One region of the Metabacillus hrfriensis genome, then DNA from elsewhere that is predicted to be linked to it. Evidence: predicted binding sites of a transcription regulator. Region 1 holds the regulator's gene; the other holds the start of a gene.
The links. The regulator LexA, encoded in region 1, represses DNA repair genes until DNA is damaged. The targets are predictions, from matches to a motif close to CGAACATATGTTCG.

Region 1 (3,430 bases):
GTAATTAATATAGAAAAAAGCATCGGCATTACTCAGTCAAGGTTTTCAGATTTTCCCTTATCAAAATAGTCTTTAAGCAGTCTTATGATTGCAATCCCGGCAAGTACACTCCCTACAGCAATACCTGATAAAGCTACAACGAGCGAAATATATTCAAAAACAGAATAACCGGCAAGCTTGCTCCACTCAATTTTCCCCCGCCAGTCTTCAATCACCAGATTCATTCCGTAAATCCCGGAAATAACAGTATAAGTCGTTAAGATCAGCAATAGAGAATTATGACGTTTACTTGCAAATTTTTCCTGATTTTGATAAAGACTGTCCATCGTGTTTATTACCTCTTTGTAAAGAGTTTCAATTTTAAAGCGATCTTTCATCAAAACAGAAAGCTCTTGTCCCTCAGTCCGGCTGCTGATTTCAGAAAAAATATATTTGGCGGTAAAATTGGCAATCGATCTGATCAGTTTGTCCATTTTATCTTGTTTTTGGTCAATATAGAGCTGTGAATAACTGTATGAAAGCTTTAAAAGGACAATTTTATAAAATAAGTGCAGAATCATATTGTAATATAGCTGGCCATACATTTCTTCAGCAATGAGTTTTTCATTTTTGCTGTCTCTGCTGATGCATGTAAATGTATGGTCGCTGATAATATGAAAACTATCCGGGGACCACCTGTCATAAACATGATCATTTACGTATTTTTCGATGTACTTTTGATTGGTTGCAGAGATGTATGGCTGTTTTTTTTCTTTATATCCATTCATATGTCCGATTCTGAATAAATCGTTATTTGTTATTTGATCATCAGGAGCAGCCATTAAAAAACTGGATACGAACATTCTTTCATCAATAAAATAAGGAAGGCTGCCCAGATAAGTTGATTGATCATTCTCGCTTTTTTCTATGAAGGGGACGATGAATGGACAAAGGTCCTGGAAGATAAAATCCTGAGTCTTGTCAAAACGTTTTTCACCACAATAGAGAACAGTACCTTTTTCTTCTGTAATTGAGGGCTCGAGAACGCGAAAATGATCCATAAAATCCAGTGCATCACTTAAAGAGAAATCTTCATTGTTATTGTAAGGGTCTGTTCGAATCGTTACCATTCCGATAGAGAAAGGACAAAGGTAGATATCAATTGAATGAACCTTCAAAGAAAATGAATTGTGTGCAGTATCAAGTCTGCATTTCAAATTTAAAGGCTTTGAGTAACGGTTTATCGCTTTTTCTTTATATTTGTCAGGGAATAAGATTTGTTCTATGTACGGCATAAAATAATGATTCAAACGTTTATGCGGGATATCAATGCTCTCCCCGTAATATTTATTTTGCTGTTTAACATTCTCAATTGAAAAAAATTCAAACCCGTTGGCTAACAGCTCCTCAATTAACTCCTTAGTGCAGTCCTGAGCCCATGAAAAGGGAAAAATGAATTGGCAATTCGTTCGCAGTATGGTTATTTCATCATGAATAATATTGGAATTCATAGGTTACCTCTTCTAAATTTTATCAATTATTATATATTCCCCTTGTTAAAGAGCATAAAACGCCAAAATAAAAATCTTTGCTGAGCAGCAAAGATTTTTAATGAATATTCCGGTAAACCCCAATGACTTTCCCTAAAATTGAAACATTTCGCAGAATAATAGGATCCATGGTTGAATTTTCAGGCTGAAGGCGAATGAAGTCTTTTTCTTTAAAGAAACGTTTTACTGTTGCTTCATCATCTTCTGTCATGGCAACTACGATATCTCCGTTATTTGCTGTTTTTTGCTGTTTAACAATTACCATATCCCCGTCCAGAATTCCAGCTTCTATCATACTGTCTCCCATAATCTCGAGCATGAATACTTGATCATCTGCTGCTGCAAACGTATCAGGAAGCGGAAAATATTCCTCAACATTTTCGATGGCTGTTATAGGGGAACCCGCTGTAACCTTACCGATAATCGGAACATTTATAACATTTGATCTTGGAATATGTGAAGTCTCTTCTTCTAAAATTTCAATGGCTCTGGGCTTAGTTGGATCGCGTCTGATTAGTCCCTTGCTCTCTAGCCTGGCCAGGTGGCCGTGGACAGTTGAACTAGAAGCAAGGCCGACAGCTTCGCCAATTTCGCGAACAGAAGGCGGATAACCTTTTTTCTGAACTTCTAATTTGATGAAGTTTAAGATATCCTGCTGTCTTTTTGATAATTTTGTCATCTTATGCACCTCGCGTCCTGTAATTTATGTTGATTATAGCATGTTTTTCCTGTGCATACAAACATAAGTTCGAAAAAATCCGTTGACAGAAACGTTTGTTCGCATTATACTAAAAATATCAAAAGTGCGAACAAACATTCTATTTCGAGGTGGGGATTATGTTGAAAGAATCTTTTTCTTATTTACTCTCATTTTTTATCGTCGTTATTGTTGCTGTCTTTGCTTTATCTTATACTGGTGAAAAAGACAGAATGGATCACTACGTAAATATAGAAGTTACTGAAGGGGACAGCATCTGGAGTATTGCTGACAAATTTAAAGAACATCATAATCTTTCTAAGTCAGATTTTGTCGAGTGGGTACAGGAAAAAAACGGTATGGAGACTGCAGTAATTAAACCTGGTGAACAAGTCTTTATACCCATTGAGAAGACAGCCTTTTATGAGGTCAATCAAATAGCAAGCAAGAAATAGGGAAGTGAGAACACTGAACGCCATCATCTATTGCAGAGTCAGCACAGTGAAAGAAGAACAGGAAACATCTCTTTTAAGACAGAAGGAAGAGCTCATAAATCTTTCTGAGCAGCACAGCATGAATATTGTAAAAGTGATTGAAGAGCAGGCCAGCGGCTATGATATAGAGAGGGACGGGATATTTGAACTGTTTGACTGCATCAAAAATCAGCAGGTGGATGCAATCCTGATCCAGGATGAAACAAGGCTTGGGAGGGGAAACGCCAGAATTGCACTCATTCATTTTCTTCTAAAAGAGGGAATAACACTTTATTCCGTTACACATAACGGCAGGCTTCTGCTCTCAGAAGCTGATTCTATGGTGCTTGAAATCGTCAGCATTGTTGAAGAATATCAGAGAAAGATTCATAATCTGAAAATCAAAAGAGGCATGCAGCGTGCGGTCCAAAACGGGTTTAAACCTCAAAATAACCTGTCTAATATTCATGGGAGCCCCGGGAAGGAAAAAAAAGAGCTTCCTGTTTCAGAAATTGTCCGCTTAAAACAAAACAAACTGACATTTGCAGAAATTGCTGCTACTTTGAGAGGCTTTGGCCATGATGTTTCAAAGGCAACAGTACATAGAAGATATCAGGAATATATGAAACAATCAGGAGACCAATAAGTTGTCTTTTACAGTCATTTTTAGTACGATAGCATAGTGAATCTATCTACAAAAAGGAGTTACCATTATGCTTTCAAAAGAAAAA
Region 2 (3,430 bases), 130 kb from region 1:
TCCAATGATGCGGCCTTTCATTTCATCATTTGGAAGGTTAACGACAGATACCGTTGTTTCAGCTACATGATCTGCTGCACAACGCTGGATTGCAAGGGAAAGTATTTCTTTCGCTCGTTTATCCGCTTCTTCTTTCGCACGGTTTTCGCTTTCTTTAACAGTTACAGCGATATCATGCGAAAGCTCATTTTCAACCTTTTCGAGAATGATCTGCTTTGCCTCATCACGAGTCAAGCTGGAAATACGCTCAAGCTCTGATTGCTGTTTACGCACCATCTCGTCCACTTTGCTTTCCATCTCTTCAATATGCTGTTGTCTTTCATTTAGAGAATCTTCTTTTTTCTCAAGCATGTTCTCGCGCTTGTCTAAAGATTCATCCTTACGATCAAGATTCTCTTCTTTTTGTAATAAGCGATTTTCTTGTTTTTGCAGCTCATTTCGTCGTTCACGAATTTCTTGCTCTGCTTCTGTCCGAAGCTTGTGAATGTCATCCTTTGCCTCAAGCAACGCTTCTTTCTTCGTCGCTTCAGCATCACGCTTCGCATCTTCAAGAATTTGCTCAGCAGTTCCTTTCGCACCGGCAATTTTCGCTTCTGCAATGGATTTACGAACAAAATAGCCAACAACTGCACCGACGATTAGGCCAAGCAAAATGGAGATGATCATTGTAATGGGATCCATCATTTCACCTCCTCTTGCTATGAACTTGGTTCTTGCTAGATTTAAGTGTCGGCATGTATATTGCATAACGTTCTTCAACATACAGCACAAAGCTTAAGGGTTTCATGGAGACCTTGCAGCAATCCTGCTGCACTGATCAACATTTGCTTTCATAGTGCCTCGCTAAAAGTTCTAACAAAATAATAATACACCCTAATTGTAAATGTGTGAAATTTTCTTGTCAAGCCTGTCATTCTGGCGTTTCTAAAGCAATTGAGAATTTTCAGGCATTGCCTTACATTTCTTGAACAGGAAAAGTCAGGATTGTCTCTCCATTGTATCGTGTATTTTTACTTTTCACATACAAAAAAGAGGCGATAATCGCCTCTTTTTAATCTTCCAGTAAATCTAATTCTTCTTGTCCATCTGGAGCAACTGCAACTTCATCCAAGCCGTAGTGGCTGCGGATTTTCCCCTGAATCTCTAAGCGGATGCTAGGATTCTCCTTTAGGAAGATTTTTGCGTTTTCTCTTCCCTGTCCTAAACGCTCCTCATTGTACGAATACCATGAACCGCTCTTTTGAACAATATCAATATCTGTTCCTAGATCAATGATTTCGCCTTCTTTAGAGATGCCTTCCCCGTACATAATGTCAACTTCTGCAACACGGAAAGGAGGTGCAACTTTGTTTTTGACAACTTTGATTTTGGTTTTATTGCCGACCATCTCATTGCCCTGTTTCAGCGTTTCAGCACGGCGAACCTCTAAACGCACCGAAGAATAAAACTTCAGAGCGCGTCCGCCTGGAGTTGTTTCAGGATTACCGAACATAACTCCTACTTTTTCACGGATCTGGTTAATGAAAATAGCAATTGTTTTTGATTTGCTGATTGCTCCGGATAATTTACGCAATGCCTGAGACATAAGACGAGCCTGCAAGCCTACGTGAGCATCTCCCATTTCACCTTCAATTTCAGCTTTTGGAACTAAAGCTGCTACCGAGTCAATGACTAGAATATCTACCGCTCCGCTTCGAACCAGCGCTTCAGCAATTTCAAGCGCCTGCTCTCCTGTATCCGGCTGTGAGAGAAGAAGTTCATCTATATTTACACCAAGCTTTTGAGCATATACAGGGTCAAGGGCATGTTCTGCATCTATAAACGCAGCCTGTCCTCCCTTTTGCTGTACTTCTGCTATCGCATGAAGGGCAACTGTCGTTTTACCTGAGCTCTCAGGTCCATATATTTCTATAATTCTTCCACGCGGATATCCGCCAACACCAAGTGCTGTATCAAGTGCAAGTGAACCGCTTGGAGATGTAGAGATCTTCCGGTCAGTCTGTTCACCGAGTTTCATAATTGAACCTTTACCAAATTGCTTTTCTATTTGTTTCAGTGCCATATCTAAGGCAGCTTGACGATCGCTCACTGAGTTTCCTCCTTTAGTTATCAACCTATTAATAATATACCTTTTATTCGAACGTTTGACAAGTAAAAAACGAACATTTATTCGGTTTTTTTAAACGTAATAACAGACTGAAAATTCTCTTTTCTCTTTATGAAAATAAGAAATTTATGCCTCTTAATCAGCTAAAATACTAAATTGCCTTTTTACCTGATTACGCGGATGATCTAGTAAAAAAGAAAAATACAGCTTATTCTGCTGTATTTTCCATTAATGCTTTAATAATCAAGTAACAGCCGTATTTCACTGTACGTCTGCGAATGCCGTTGCGGCTGCCTGCAAGATGAAGGAGAACGGTTCTTACCGGCTGATCTTTAAATGCCAGCCCGATATAGACGGTTCCAGGTTTTTTCCCTTCAACAGGATCTTCCCCTGCGATGCCGGTAAAGCTGATTCCGATATCACTATTTGCAAGCTTCCTGATTTGTTCAGCCATTTCTTTGGCACATTGTTCACTGACAGCCCCATGCTGATCAAGTGTTTCTTCAGATACGTTTAGTATGGATTGCTTTACTTCATTAGTGTAGCAGACAATTGTACCTTTAAAAACATCAGATGTTCCTTTAACTGCTGTCAGCTGATCTGAAAAAAGGCCTCCGGTTAAACTCTCTGCAGCTGAAATTGTCATGTCTCTTTGTCTGAGATGTCTGAGTAATTCATCAGCGAGAGTTGTCTGGTCATAACCGTAGAAAAAAGTCCCCACTCTGCTGTTTATTGTTTTCTCCATTTCATTAATCAGGCGGACAGCTTCAGATTCATTTTGATGGCGCGCAGTCAATCTGAGCGTTACTTCCCCGTCACCCGCAAGAGGTGCAATCGTTGGATTGGTTTGGGCATCGATCAAATCCTGAATATCTGTCTCAAGCTGCGATTCGCCTATGCCAAAGTATCGAAGAACCCTCGAAATGATTTTGTCATTCTGGCCAAGCTTCTCTCTAAAGTATGGGAGCCCGAATTTCATAAACATAGGTTTCATTTCGCTGGGCGGGCCAGGAAGCAGCATATAAATTCGCTCATCCGCATCTATTGCCATTCCAGGCGCCATTCCCTGCTCATTTTTTAAGACGTGAGAATCCTCAATGACCAGAGCTTGTTTTTTATTATTTTCAGACATGCTTCTTTTTACTTTGACAAAATAGTCTTCAATGCTGCGAAGGGCTTCTTCATCAGTCACAAGCTTCTTGCCCAGAATATTTGCGATTGTTTCTTTAGTTAGATCATCTTTAGTAGGTCCAAGGCCGCCTGTGAAAATGATAATGTTCGAACGCTCTTTGGCAATCTTTACTGCCTGCTCAAGCCTTGAAG

Region 2: recA (recombinase RecA) is a predicted target of LexA. The motif match lies at 2,160-2,173, and genes of this name have one in related genera.

The regions. Positions count from the first base shown of each region.
Region 1 is NZ_CP126116.1:2,423,978-2,427,407, forward strand. Features, by position in the region: gene QLQ22_RS12080 (magnesium transporter CorA family protein) at 33-1,490, opposite strand; gene lexA (transcriptional repressor LexA) at 1,588-2,208, opposite strand; gene yneA (cell division suppressor protein YneA) at 2,367-2,681, shown strand; gene QLQ22_RS12095 (YneB family resolvase-like protein) at 2,695-3,345, shown strand; gene QLQ22_RS12100 (DUF896 domain-containing protein) at 3,413-3,430, shown strand, end outside.
Region 2 is NZ_CP126116.1:2,290,295-2,293,724, reverse strand. Features, by position in the region: gene rny (ribonuclease Y) at 1-681, opposite strand, end outside; gene recA (recombinase RecA) at 1,052-2,089, opposite strand; gene QLQ22_RS11390 (competence/damage-inducible protein A) at 2,316-3,430, opposite strand, start outside.